Regions from separate parts of the Marinobacter sp. E2 genome, predicted to be linked through region 1. Evidence: predicted binding sites of a transcription regulator. Region 1 holds the regulator's gene; the other holds the start of a gene.
The links. Region 1 encodes sigma-54, which starts transcription at its own class of promoters, with help from an activator protein. Its sites were predicted from a motif close to ANTGGCATNNANNTTGCTNT; they were not measured.
Positions count from the first base shown of each region.

Region 2: a site for sigma-54 is predicted at 1,943-1,962, ahead of AC0J1C_RS15450 (sigma 54-interacting transcriptional regulator). Genes of this name have one in related genera too.

Region 1 covers NZ_CM146911.1:2,661,140-2,668,305, forward strand. The annotation lists gene lptA (lipopolysaccharide transport periplasmic protein LptA) at 1-2, shown strand, start outside; gene lptB (LPS export ABC transporter ATP-binding protein) at 14-739, shown strand; gene AC0J1C_RS12135 (RNA polymerase factor sigma-54) at 890-2,419, shown strand; gene hpf (ribosome hibernation promoting factor) at 2,524-2,832, shown strand; gene ptsN (PTS IIA-like nitrogen regulatory protein PtsN) at 2,920-3,390, shown strand; gene rapZ (RNase adapter RapZ) at 3,419-4,303, shown strand; gene AC0J1C_RS12155 (HPr family phosphocarrier protein) at 4,311-4,580, shown strand; gene mgtE (magnesium transporter) at 4,674-6,035, shown strand; gene yjgA (ribosome biogenesis factor YjgA) at 6,051-6,581, shown strand; gene AC0J1C_RS12170 (carbon-nitrogen hydrolase family protein) at 6,574-7,166, opposite strand, start outside.
Region 2 covers NZ_CM146911.1:3,375,548-3,382,713, forward strand. The annotation lists gene AC0J1C_RS15445 (SLC13 family permease) at 1-1,808, opposite strand, end outside; gene AC0J1C_RS15450 (sigma 54-interacting transcriptional regulator) at 2,105-3,484, shown strand; gene AC0J1C_RS15455 (transporter) at 3,498-4,574, shown strand; gene AC0J1C_RS15460 (hypothetical protein) at 4,582-5,124, opposite strand; gene AC0J1C_RS15465 (C39 family peptidase) at 5,127-5,822, opposite strand; gene AC0J1C_RS15470 (hypothetical protein) at 5,837-6,163, opposite strand; gene AC0J1C_RS15475 (dentin sialophosphoprotein) at 6,243-7,166, opposite strand, start outside.

The DNA of each region.
Region 1 (7,166 bases):
AAACAGGATTCCGATGGCAGTTCTGAGAGCCAGCAACCTGGCAAAAAGCTACAAGCAGAAGAAGGTGGTCATTGACGTTTCCCTGGAAATCCGCAGTGGGGAAATTGTCGGACTCCTCGGCCCTAACGGAGCGGGAAAAACCACCTGCTTCTACATGATCGTCGGGCTGGTTCCGGCCGACCGGGGCCGCATCACCATCGACAGCCGCGACATCACGCCCCTGCCGATGCACGGTCGCGCCCGCAAGGGCATTGGCTATCTGCCCCAGGAAGCCTCGGTGTTCCGCAAGCTGTCGGTTCGCGACAACATCATGGCCATCCTGGAAACCCGCCGGGGCATGGGCCGCGCCGAGCGGGAGCAGAAACTGGAGGAGCTGCTGGAAGAATTTCACATCACCCACATCCGCGACAGCGTCGGCATGGCGCTGTCGGGTGGCGAACGGCGCCGGGTCGAAATAGCCCGGGCTCTGGCCATGGAGCCAGCGTTCATTCTGCTGGACGAACCCTTCGCGGGCGTCGATCCGATTTCGGTCAGCGACATCAAGCACATCATTCGCCACCTGCGTGACAAGGGCATCGGGGTTCTGATCACCGACCACAACGTGCGTGAGACCCTCGATATCTGCGAGAATGCCTATATCGTTTCCGGCGGCCACATTATTGCCTCCGGCAACGCCGATGCCATCCTGGCCAATCAACAGGTTAAGGAAGTGTATCTGGGCGACGAATTCAGGCTGTGATACGAAGTGCGGATTGTTTTGATGACCTGCAGCAAGTAAACTCGGCAAAGAACTTGCTAGGGTAAATATAACCCAAGGCAAGTGACCGGCATATAACGACTTTTTTACTGGCTAAGGCACGAAGCGCTGATGAGTGACGGATCCTGAACCATGGTTATGAAAGCCTCTTTACAGTTAAAGCTGGGTCAGAGCCTGACCATGACGCCCCAGCTGCAACAGGCGATCCGGCTCCTACAGCTTTCCACCCTGGACCTTCAGCAGGAAATCCAGCAGGCGCTGGAATCCAACCCGATGCTGGAAACCTCCGAGGACGATGACCACCCTGACGCCTCCTCCGAGGGCCCGGAATCGGGCGAATCCGAATCCTCCGAACACACCGCCGAATCCCCGACCGAAACCCAGACCGACTGGGACGAAAGCGAGAACGGCCCGGACTGGGCGTCGGAAAACGACATCCCCGACAACATCCCCGATGATCTGCCGGTAGACACCGCCTGGGACGACATTTACCAGTCCGCGCCTGCGCCGGCGGCCCGTAACGACGACGAAAACGACCACGACTTCGAGACCCGCAACTCACCGACCGAAACCCTGCAGGATCACCTGGAATGGCAACTGAACCTCACGCCCATGAGCGAGCGGGACCAGGCCATTGCTCACGCCCTGATGGATGCGGTAGATGAACGCGGCTACCTGACCAGCTCCCTGGAAGACATTCACGCCGGCCTGCTGGATGAGGCTGAGGAAGACCCCCTTGAACTGGATGAAGTGGAAGCGGTGCTGCACCGCCTGCAGCACTTCGACCCACCAGGCGTCTTCGCCCGGGACCTTCAGGAGTGCCTGCTCATCCAGCTCAACCAGTTACCGCCGGAAACCCCATGGCTGGCACAGGCCCGGCTGGTGATCACGCACTACATCAATCTGCTGGGCAATCGTGATTACGCCCAGCTGCTGCGACGCAGCCGACTGAAGGAAGACCAGCTGCGGGAAGTGCTGGCCCTGATTACCGGTTTGAACCCGCGCCCGGGCGATGTCATTGACCGCGCCGAGCCGGACTACGTGATTCCGGACGTGATTGTGCGCAAGCACAACGGCCGCTGGCGGGTGGAACTGAATCCGGAAATTGCCCCGCGCATTCGGGTAAATGCGAGCTATGCTTCACTTATAAGGCGTGCAGACAGCAGCGCCGACAACACCTATCTGCGGGACCAGCTGCAGGAGGCGAAGTGGTTTATCAAGAGCCTGCAAAGCCGGAACGAAACACTGCTGAAGGTGGCCACGCGCATTGTCGAGCACCAGCAGGGGTTCCTGGACCACGGGGAGGAGGCCATGAAGCCTCTGATACTCTCGGACATTGCCCAGGCGGTGGAGATGCACGAATCCACGATCTCGCGGGTCACCACCCAGAAGTACATGCACACCCCACGGGGCATTTTCGAACTGAAGTATTTCTTCTCCAGCCACGTAAGCACCGACGAGGGCGGAGAATGCTCCTCAACGGCAATCCGGGCCATGATCAAGAAATTGATTGCTGCGGAGACGCCCAAAAAGCCGTTGAGCGACAGTAAAATTGCAGCCATGCTAGGAGAACAGGGAATCAAGGTTGCGCGACGCACCGTTGCCAAATACCGGGAGGCGATGCACATTCCGCCTTCCAACGAGCGCAAGCGGCTGGTCTGATCCCCTTAATGGGAGCGGCACGCAACACGGTATTCGCCGGCGCCGAGGGCGCCAGCACACAGACCGGCTCTCCGGAGCCGGCACGATGACAACAGGAGACGCCTATGCAACTCAATATTTCAGGCCATCACGTAGAACTGACTCCCGCACTCAAGGATTACGTTTCAGAGAAGTTCGAGAAGCTCGAGCGTCACTTTGACCACATCAGCAACTGCCAGGTGACCCTGGAAGTGGAAAAGGTACGCCAGATCGCGGAAGCCACGCTGCACGTGGTTGGTGGTGAGATTCACGCAAAGGCGGAAAACGAGGACATGTACGCGGCCATTGATGCCCTGATCGACAAGCTGGACCGCCAGATCCTCAAGCACAAGGAAAAGAATGTAGACCGGATGCACGGAAACGGCTCTCGTTAACCGGCCGTTATCGTGTAAGTCACACAAACGAGCTGCGACACGAACGACGTGTCGCAGCCTTTTTTTTAACGGAAACCCAGTCGATCCATGAGCGACACATCCCTGACCATAGACAACATTCTTGCGCCGGAGCTGACCCTTTGCCGGGTTGCGGCCTCCAGCAAGAAACGGGCCCTGGAGTTTATTGCCGAGCAGATAAACCAGCAGGACAACACGCTCAGCGAAACCCAGATTTTCAACAATCTGATTGCACGTGAGCGCCTGGGCAGCACCGGCATTGGCCAGGGTATTGCCATCCCGCACTGTCGGCTTGAAGGCCTGGATCACGTGGTGGGCGTGCTGATGACCCTGGAGGAAAGCGTCGACTTCGACGCCATTGATAACCAGCCGGTCGACCTGATTTTTGCGCTGATTGTGCCCAAGGAGGCCACCAGCGAGCACCTGGAACTGCTCAGCCAACTGGCCGAAAAGTTCAATGAGCGGTCGTTCTGTGACCGACTCCGGCAGTGCCAGGATGCCCGGACGCTATACGAACGCATGACCGTTACAGGCGGATGAGAGCTACCACAGCAGAGGACGTTTGGGCATGAAGCTGATCATCGTCAGTGGCAGATCCGGCTCGGGCAAGAGTACGGCACTTCATGTGCTTGAGGACCTTGGCTTCTACTGCATCGACAACCTTCCCATCGGTCTACTGTTTCCGCTTACCCGGGAGGCGGCAGGCCAGGCCAGTCCGGGCCGGCTGGGCAAGATGGCGGTGAGCATAGACGCCCGCAACCTGTCGGGAGAACTGGCGAATTTCGAGGACATCTACCGCAGCCTTCAGGGTACCGGCGTTACCGTGGAAATCATATTTCTGGACGCCGACGAACAGTCCCTGCTGCAGCGCTTCCACGCCACACGCCGCAAACACCCGCTGAGCGACGACAAAACCTCGCTGCGGGAAGCCATCAGCAGCGAGAAAACACTGCTGGAGCCACTGTCCAAGCTGTCAGACCTCTACATCAACACCACCGGCATGTCCATGTACGAACTGCGGGACATGGTCAAGCAACGGGTGGTGGGTCGCAAGGATCAGGAACTGGCTCTGCTGTTCCAGTCCTTTGGTTTCAAGCACGGGGTTCCCCTGGATTCGGACTACGTTTTTGATGTCCGTTGCCTGCCCAACCCCTACTGGGACACCAGCCTGCGCAAGTACGTAGGCACCGACCAGCCGGTTATTGATTTCCTCGAACGGGAGCCGTCCTCACGGAAAATGATCGAAGACCTGACCACATTCCTGGATAGCTGGCTGCCATCCTTCGCCGACAGCAATCGCAGCTATATGACCATCTCCATTGGCTGCACCGGCGGCCAGCACCGGTCGGTCTACATGTGTGAGCAGTTGGGCGCCTATTTCCGGCAGAAATACAGCAATGTGCAGGTGCGGCACACGGAGCTGCCACACCTCCAGGCAAGGGAAGAGATCTGACCCAGCCATGATTCGTCGCCCCATTACCATCATCAACAAACTTGGCCTGCACGCTCGCGCCACTGCAAAGCTCGTTGCCACGGCGTCCGGGTTCGACAGCAGTGTGCGCATCAGTGGCAAGGGCCGGGACGTGGATGCCAAGAACATCATGCAGGTGATGATGCTGGCTGCCAGCCAGGGCACCGAAGTGGAGATCATTGCCGAGGGCCCCGACGAAGAGCAGGCGGTCGAGGCCCTGGCCGACCTGATCAACGACTATTTCGGCGAGGGCGAATAAGTCGACTGCCGTACGGCATTCACCTACAACTCATCCTCACCGACAGCGCCTAACTCCGCTATAATGCAGGCGTTTTCTGACGCCGGGTGACTCATGACCGATATTCTGGAAAAAAGCCAGGCCCGCCAGCGCCTTCGCTCCCTGAGTGAAGCACTGGACAGTGGTGCGCTCAAGCAGGTTGCCCGCATCCTGAATGGCGGCCTGAGCCCCAGTGATATTGCCCACCTGCTCGAGTCCTCGCCACCCCGACAGCGTGCCCTGCTCTGGAATCTGGTCGACAAGCAGCTCGAGGGGGAAGTTCTCCAGTATCTGAGCGACGATATCCGGGGTTACTTCCTGAGCCAGCTGAATGCCCAGGAGCTGGCGGACATCATCGAGGACTTCGAGTCGGACGACCTGGCCGACTTGCTGCAACAGCTGCCGGATACGGTGATTCAGGAAGTCCTGGACACCATGGACGAACAGGATCGCCAGCGGGTCGAGGAGGTTCTCTCCTACCCCGAGGACACCGCCGGCGGTCTGATGAACACGGACACCATTACGGTGCGTCCGGACATCAGCATTGACGTGGTGCTGCGTTATCTGCGCCGGCACCGGACCCTGCCCCCGATGACCGACAGCCTGATTGTGGTGAGCCGGCGGGATGAGTTCATTGGCATGCTGCCCATCACCAAGATGCTGGTCTCCAACCCGGCCGCCACCGTGCGCGAGGTCATGGATACCGACATCGAGCCCATTCCCGTGAGCCTGTCCGACACCAAGGTAGCCACCCTGTTTGAACGCTACGATCTGATCTCGGCGCCGGTGGTGAACGAGGAAGGCCGGCTGCTGGGCCGCATCACCATCGATGACGTGGTGGACGTTATCCGGGAAGACGCCGACCACTCCCTGATGAGCATGGCGGGCCTGGACGAGGATGAAGACACCTTCGCGCCGGTATGGAAAACATCCCGGCGGCGGGCGGTCTGGCTGGGCATCAACCTGATTACCGCCCTCACCGCTTCGGCGGTGATCGGCCTGTTCGAAGAAACCATTGCCAAGGTGGTTGCACTCGCCGTGCTCATGCCCATTGTCGCCAGCATGGGTGGCATCGCCGGCAGCCAGACGCTTACCCTGGTCATCCGGGGCATGGCCGTAGGCCAGATCAGCGGTGCCAATGTGGGCTGGCTGCTGAACCGTGAGTTTCTGTCTGGCATCCTGAACGGCTTGCTCTGGGCGGCCGTGGTCGCCGGGGCCGCCATGCTCTGGTTCCAGGACATGCTGATTGGCGCCATTATCGCCGCCGCGCTGGTTATTAATCTCGTGGCGGCAGCACTCGTGGGTACCGTGCTACCACTGTTCCTGAAGTCACGGAACATCGACCCGGCGCTGGCGGGAAGCGTGATTCTCACCACCGTGACCGACGTGGTCGGGTTCATGGCCTTTCTTGGCCTCGCCACGATTTTCTATGCTTAAGCGGATGCCGGATTTATGAAAGACCATCAAGACAACGACACGCCCGAATACGACGGCCCCAGCAAATCCCAGCTCAAACGGGAGATGCACGCGCTGCAGGACCTGGGCAAACGCATGCTGGATCTGAGCAATGACCAGCTGGCCACCCTGCCCATCAGCGACACCCTCCGGGCGGCCATCGAAGAGTCCCGGCGCATCCGTCAGAACGAAGCCAGGCGTCGGCATCTCCAGTACATTGGCAAGGTGATCCGTCAGGAAGACGATCCGGAGGCGCTTGCCACAGCCATCGACGCCTTCGATGCAGGGAGTGAAGAGCACACCCGGCGCCACCACCTCGCCGAGCGTTGGCGTGACCGGATCATCGCAGAGGGGGATTCGGTGGTCGGGGAGTTTTTCAACTATTGCCCGAGCGCCGATCTGCAGCACCTGCGTAATCTCGCGCGCAATGCCCGCAAGGACGTGGAGAAGCAGAAGAACACCGGCCAGTCCCGAAAACTGTTCCGGTATCTGCGCGAGTGCATCGACGATGCCGAGGCGCTCAGCTGAGTCGCCGATGCTCCCACACCGGCATGCGGGTGCGCAGGTTCTCGACCTGAGCTGTGTCCAGCTCCGCAGACACCACGCCCGGTCCTTCACCAATTTCCGCAACGACCCGGCCCCAGGGATCACAGATCAGACTGTGGCCATAGGTGCGCCGGCGACTGCTGTTCTGGCCGCCCTGCCCCGGCGCCACAACCCACACCTGATTTTCGATGGCCCGGGCCCGGATCAACGGGTGCCAGTGCGCATCGCCAGTCTGCCAGGTGAACGCGCTCGGCAGGCAAATCCAGTCCACCCCCTTGGCCCTGAGTGCCCGGAACAGCTCCGGGAATCGCAGGTCGTAACAGATGGCAAGCCCCAGCTTGCCAGCCGGGGTATCAACCGTTACCACTTGATCGCCCGGCTCGAAGGTGTCTGATTCCCGGTACTGGCCATGGGCGTCCTCCACCATGGCGTCGAACAGGTGAATCTTGTCGTATCGGGCAACCTCCGTGCCCTGATCATCGAATACCAGACAGGTGGCCCGCACCCGGTCGGCAATGTCCGAGCCATCAGGTCGCTGCGCCAATGGCATGGAGCCGCCGACAATCC
Region 2 (7,166 bases), 710 kb from region 1:
AGGATCAGGGGAGTGGCCACCAGGGTGACGATCACCGAAAGCGGCAAGCCCAGGCGCCAGTAGTCGCCGAAACGATACCCGCCAGGCTCCATGACCAGGGCATTGGACTGGTGCCCGACCGGCGTCAGGAAGGCGCATGAGGCACCGATGGCCACGGCCATCAGCAGCGCATCGGACGACACATTCAACTGGCTGGCAATGCTGAGGGCTATGGGAGCCACCAGGATGGCCGCTGCCGCATTGTTAACGACATTCGACAGCAGCATGGTGCCTGCCAGCACAATGGAAATCACCAGCCAGGGCTCACTACCGGAGCCGAGCTCAAGCATCCAGGACGCAATCAGGCTGGCCGCCCCGGTGCTCTCCAGGGCCTGTCCGACCGGAATCATGGCCGCCAGCAGGACAATCACCGGCCAGTCAATCGCGCGGTAGGCTTCCTGGTGGCTGAGCACACCGGTGAGCACCATCACGACGGCGCAGGCCACCAGCGCCACCGGAGGCGACAGCCAACCGGCGACAATCAGGGTGATGGCGGCCAGGAACAGCCCGCCGGAGAGCAGGCCACTGCGCTCCTGGCCGAATCGCAGACCGCGCTCCGCCAGGGGCAGGCACCCCAGGTTCTGCAGCGTCGCCCGCAGAGTCTGCTCATGTCCCTGGACCAGGAGGATGTCCCCGGACTGGAATCGGATATCACCCAGCCGTTTCTCCAGTCGCTGCCCCTGTCTGGCCACGGCAACAATGTTCAGCCCCCGCTGCTCCCGAAGGTTCAGGCGGTTTGCCGTCTGACCGATCAGCACGGACTCGGGCGCAATCACCGCCTCCAGCAGACGGACGTCCCCCTCTGCCAGAGCCGGCTCTTCGGGCTCGTCTGCCGAGTCCCCGTCGCCTTCCGGGTCATCGGCCTCGTCCTCCTCTGCTCCGGCAACGTTGGCAAGCTCCAGCTGGGTCTTGTCCAGAAACTCCTGCAACGCGTCGGTGCCGGCTTCCACCAGCAGCAGGTCGCCGCCGCGCAGCACGGAAAAGGTCGTCGGCGCCAGGTTACGCTTGCCATCCCGGATCAGCGCCAGCACCACCACGTCCTCCTCGGCATCGGCGCCGGTCAGGAGATTGTGCAGGGTAGCGCCGGCGTGGGAGGAATCCTCGGGTACCCGCAGCTCGGTCACGTAATCGCCGACGCTGAACAGCTTGCCACCGTCGTCGGCCTTGCCACGCCTTGGCGTCAGTCGCCAGCCAATCAGCGTAATAAAGCCAATCCCGGCCAGGGTGATGGCCACGCCAACCGGCGCAAAGTCGAACATGCCGAAAGACCCGGCCTCACGATAACTGGCAATGATGATGTTGGGCGGGGTGCCGATCAGGGTCATGGTGCCGCCCAGCAGCGATCCGAACGCCAGGGGCATCAACAGTACCGAGGGCGAGCGCCCGGCCTCGCGGGACATCCACACGGCCACCGGCATCAGCAACGCCAGGGCACCCACGTTGTTGATAAAACCCGAGCACAGGGCCACGACGGAAGTCAGCATCAGGACCTGCAGCGTCGGCCGGTGGCCAACCTTGCCCAGCAAACGTGCAAGACGGTCAACCACCCCACCATTCACCAGGCCCTGACTGATCACCAGCACCGCTGCCACGGTGACCACGGCCGGGTGCCCAAAGCCATCGAACAGCCGGTCGGACGGAACAATGCCGGTGACGGCCACCGCAAGCAGAGCCAGCAGGGCCACCAGATCAAAGCGGATCCGGTTCCAGACAAACAACGCCAGAGCGCTGGCCAGTACCGAGAAGATGATTATCTGATTGGCGGTCACACGGACTCCCTGGTGATCATCCCGTTTGAAGGCCGCGACACCCGGTGCCGGGCCTGTGTCGGCAAACTTTACAGGAAACGCCGAAGTTCGACAGCGCCGGCTTATAACCGACTGAATCGGCAACACCTGTTTGAACTGGCATATAACCTGTATAGCAGTTAACAGGAGTATTTTGCCTGTTTCCCCCAGCCGTTTGCGGTCACAGGGCAGTGATCGGATCGAGCCGTTCCGGTAGCACCAACCTTTACTGAACGCTGTGCAGTCCGTTTTCCCGACCCCTTCGCAGGAGAGTCGCCATGGAGGAAAAACGACCGCTCGTTTGGCTGTCGGCGGCATACCCGGATTTTCTCGCCAGCGAGCCCGTGTTCCGTGGCTGGCGACTGCTGTATTACTCATTAAAGCCGATGCCGGACAGCTCCGGGAGCGCCATGCCGGACCTCAACCCGGACGCCAGAGTCGGAGTATTTGATACCAGCGCACTGGCGTCAGACGCCCTGACAGCGCTCGCAAAAACCCTCGAGTGCCTTGCTCTGGAACGGTGGGTTGCCATTGTCGACGCCGACCAGCTTCGCAACCCCGAGCTGCGCCGCCTGATTCAACGATTCTGTACCGATTACCACACCCGGCCGCTGCAGCCGCAGCGCCTTGGCGCGCTTATCGGACACCTGTGGGGCATGTCCGTGCTTCAGGCAAGCCTCCCGGATACCCGGTCGGGCACCTACCACGACTGTGCACTTGTCGGTAACTCGCCGGGTATGGTGAGGGTCCGGGACTTACTGCAACGGTTTGCCCAAACCGACGAGCCAGTACACATCGATGGTGAAAACGGCACCGGCAAGGAGGCGGCAGCCAAGTACATCCACGGGCTCTCGGCGAGACGGGGCAAGCCCCTGGTGGTGGTAAATTGCGCCGCCCTGCCGCCGTCACTGACCCAGAACGAGCTCTTCGGTCATGAAAAAGGGGCCTTCACCCACGCCATGAGCGCCCAGAAGGGCCGGATTGAGGCGGCCCACGGCGGCACCCTGCTCCTGATGGGCATTGATGAACTTTCGACCGAGCAGCAATCCGCCATTCTCCGGTTCCTGCAGGAGGGTGTCATCGAGCGGTTGGGCGCCACTCACCCGATACGGATCGATACCCGGCTGATCGCCACCAGCACCCGCCCTCTGGACCAACTGGTTGAGGTGGGAGCCTTCCGGAGTGACGTGTTTTACCGGCTGGGGAGCCTGCATGTGCGCATGCCCCCGCTCCGGGAACGCCGGATGGACCTTCCGGCACTGGTTACCGGCCTGTTGTCGGCGACTGCCTCCGGCGGGCGCGGCCTTCGTCTCACTGATTCGGCCATGGTCTGCCTGACCGAGCACGCCTGGCCCGGCAATCTTCGCGAGCTCCAGAACCGCCTTGGTCAGGCGCTGCTGCTCAGCGAAGGGCCCTGCATTGAGCCACAGGATCTTGGCTTTCCCGTCGCCACCGACAACGCTCGAACAGAACTTTCCCTCGATGCTTTCCGTTCCCGGGCCGACCGTGAAGCGATCTCGGTCAGTCTTGCCCTGGCCCGGAACAACGTCTCGGCAGCCGCAAGACTGCTCAGGATCTCACGGGTCTCGATGTACCGGCTGATGGAAAAACACCAGTTGCACCACGGAAAAGCGGGGTGGAACACAGGACGCGAGTAAAGGAGAGTGATCAATGAACAGCACAGCGCTCTATCTGCTACCGGTGTTAACCGTCGCTTTCGCGTTGCCGGCGGCGTCGGAGGAGGCGGCCGACGGCGCCAGCGCCGCGGCACAGTCGGCTGCGAACACTACCCGCCAGGGCGGACAGGATCAGGCCACCGACATTGCCTCGATAACCGTGGACCGGGGTATTGTCACCCGTCCCGGGCGCCTGACCATCGAGCCCTCCTTCTCCTACGCACACAGTAACTCGACACAGGTCGCCGTTGAGGGGTACACAGTGATACCCGCTCTCCTGGTGGGCCTGATCAACATCTCCGAGATACAGCGGGACGTTCTGGTGGGCGCGCTGTCCCTGAAGTACGGTTTTACCAGCCGATTCGAGGCGTCGCTGCGAGTGCCCTACCTCAAGATTGACGAAGACCTGCGGGAGCGGGAGGCCTTTCAGGGCACTCCGGTTGATACGCTGCGCGAGTCCTCCGGCGACGGACTGGGCGATGTCGAACTGGCATTCCGGTACCAGATCAATGACGGGCTGGACGGCTGGCCCTACATTATTGGCGTGATTCGCACGAAAGCGCCCACGGGCGAGGGACCCTACGACGTGGATCGGGAGACCATTGTCGACAGCCAGGGCAATCCTATCGGGGTGGAGCTGGCCGAGCGGCCAACGGGCTCCGGATACTGGGCCTTCGAACCCGGGCTGTCCTTTATCTACCCGTCAGACCCTGCGGTCCTGTTTGGCAACCTCAGCTATGTCTGGACCCGGGAAGAGGACGAGGGGCCGGACAATGGTGGCAAGGTTGATGCTGGCGACGTGATCCGGTTCGGGTTCGGAATGGGCTTCGCATTCAACGAGCGGACCTCCTTCAGCCTGAGTTACGACCACTCGATCATTCGCAAGACAGCCATCGAACTGGACAACAACCTGTTCGATGCCAACTTTGACCGGATCCACGTTGGCACCCTGTCGTTCGGACTGTCCCAGCGACTGTCACCGGATGCCAGCCTGAACCTCTCGGTCGGCGTCGGCGTTACCGACAGCGCCCCGAACACCGAGATCACGCTGCGGCTGCCGTTCAGCCTCTGAGGGCTACTCAGGGCATGACCGGAATGGAATCACGGATACCATGGGGCAATCTGTACATGGCGCCCAGGTTATTCAGCTCAATGTTCAGCTGCTGCAGGCTCTGGATAACGGTACCGTTGACGCGGTTCTGGATCACCGTCATCCACTGACCGGCATTCACCTGGCTGGAGACACGCGAACCTGCTCCCACCGCGGGGGAAGGCGTGCCTGGCTGCGAAGAGGTCACGATGGCGGCGTTACCCGTCGGCAGCGCGTTTGCCAGGGCCTGCTCCACTCTTGCGGCGATCCGGCCGGCGTCCACCGCCTTATTCAGGTCTGGAATGGTCAGCCGGTTGAGGATCAGAGTCTTCCCATCAATGGCGACCCGTTGCTCAAGCCCGATGCTGATCTGCAGATTGTCGAGGCCCACGAACCCGCCGCGAAGCATGGCGAGCTCCGTGTCGGACAGGGGCGAACCCGCGTCTTCCGGCCAGGTTGCATTGGCGCCTCCGGCGATGGCACATGAAAGAACCCACGCTGACAGTATTCTTGAAGAAAAGCCGATATTCATCGTCACCACTCCCTGGATGAGGGCCAATACGGCAAGCTATGGCCAATCGTTGACGGTTCCTGGGCGCTGGAGAGCGGCGCTCGGGCGATGCCTGACCAGTCACCAGCCAGCAGGAAACTGGCTCGTCCCTGCTCAAGGTGACTGCGTATGACAAACGCAGCACCATCCCAGTGTTCCAGAAATTCCGTTTTGCTGTACTCCTTGAGACCGCGGGCCGGGTCACCCACAAGCACCGCGTTGTCACTGATGCCCTTGATAATCACGAAGTGGCGGTAGCCGTCAAAACTGACCAGCACGATGACCGGCAACCGGACTTTCGTGCGCAGCCCCTCGAGCGGCATCCGGAAACCATCCGCCCTGTACCCACGCTGTTCCAGATACCGTTTCATATCGAGCATGGAGAAACCTTCCTGCCGGACCTTCTCGAGGTTGGCAACCTCAAACATGCCCGTGAACACGTCCTGCTCCGACACCGGGTCGTTATAGTGGTAGGTCAACAGGGAGGCGAGAGCGGCAGATCCACAGCTGAAATCGAACTGCTGACGCATGACGGAGCGGAATCGCTGAGCCTGAAAGCTGGTAACCGGCACCTCCAGGCTGCCGGCAATACCCGGCACCGCGACGGTTCCCCCGTGGGCCGGGGGCCAGAGCGCCAGCAAAGCCCCCAGGCCTGCCGCCATCAAGACCTTGGACGCCATGGCCCACCTCCCTGCTACTGGTTTATGTGCACGTTGATCTGGGTGCTGTCCTGAATCACAACCTGATTGCCCGTGTTCTGTATCACCGTGGCAATGCCACTCATGTTCTGGAACGCCTGGTCCATGATCCGGTTGTCACCGGTGGCGACGTTGCCGCTCAACACGTTGTCACTGACGATGGCATTCTGCTCGGTATCGTTCAGCTGCCACTGCACCGGCAAGCCCTGTCGGCCGCTGGACTGCTCGAGCTGTTCCGCACTCATGGGGGTCAGGCCAAGCAGCTCCTCCGCCTGGGAAGGCCGTGGATCGCCGACCAGAATCAACGCAATTGCGAATGCCATTCCGGGAATCCTCGTCATGGCATGCCTCCTTGCTGAGAGCTGGCCGCACCCCGGAAAGGATGCGGCCGGCTTCCCTCGGCTATTGAGTAGACAGATTGGACATGACACTCACATTAGCCTGGGTCACGCTGCCCACGCCGGCATTCTGGGCAAAGGCCCCGACACCGGTGAAGTTCGCAGAACCTCCGGAGATTTCATTGGAGGCCCGGGCTTCGGTGTAGGAGCGGCGCCCGTTGGCATCGCCGTAGTTCGCAGACACGCCGGAGACGGAACCGTCCAGATCGGCGTTGTTCAGGAACACATCCAGCTCCAGCACCACGGAATTGTCGGAGCTGTCGTTGCCACTGCCAGACACTGTGGTGTTGCCACTGTCCGCAATGTTGGTGGAGTTGTCGGAGCTGTCGTTTCCGCTGTCAGCGACGTTGGTCGAGTTATCCGAGTTGTCATTACCACTGTCGGCAACGTTGATCGAATTATCCGAGTTGTCGTTGCCGCTGTCCGCCACGTTGGTGGAGTTGTCCGAACTGTCATTACCGCTGTCCGCCACATTGGTGGAGTTGTCGGAACTGTCGTTGCCACTGTCAGTGATCGCGGTGTTGATGGAATTGTCGGAACTGTCGTTCGCACTGTCGGCAACGCTGGTGGAATTGTCCGAGTTGTCGTTGCCACTATCAGCGATCTTGAACGAGTCGTTCACGCTGGTGCTGTTGTCCGAATTATCAGAGTTGTCTGAATTATCGGAGTTATCCGACATGTCATTGCCGCTTTCGGCAATCTTGAACGAATCCGCCACGTTGGTGCTGTTGTCGGAGCTGTCGGAATTATCGGAGTTATCCGAGTTGTTCGAGTTGTCCGTGTTGGTGGAGTTATCGTTTGCCGAATCGGTATTACCGGAGTAACCGTTATTGGCAGTGGAGGTGTTGTCCGCATTGGTGTTGGGATCTCCATCACCCCCCTGATCCGCGTAGGCCAGGCCGGAAATACCCATGGTCATTGCGATGGC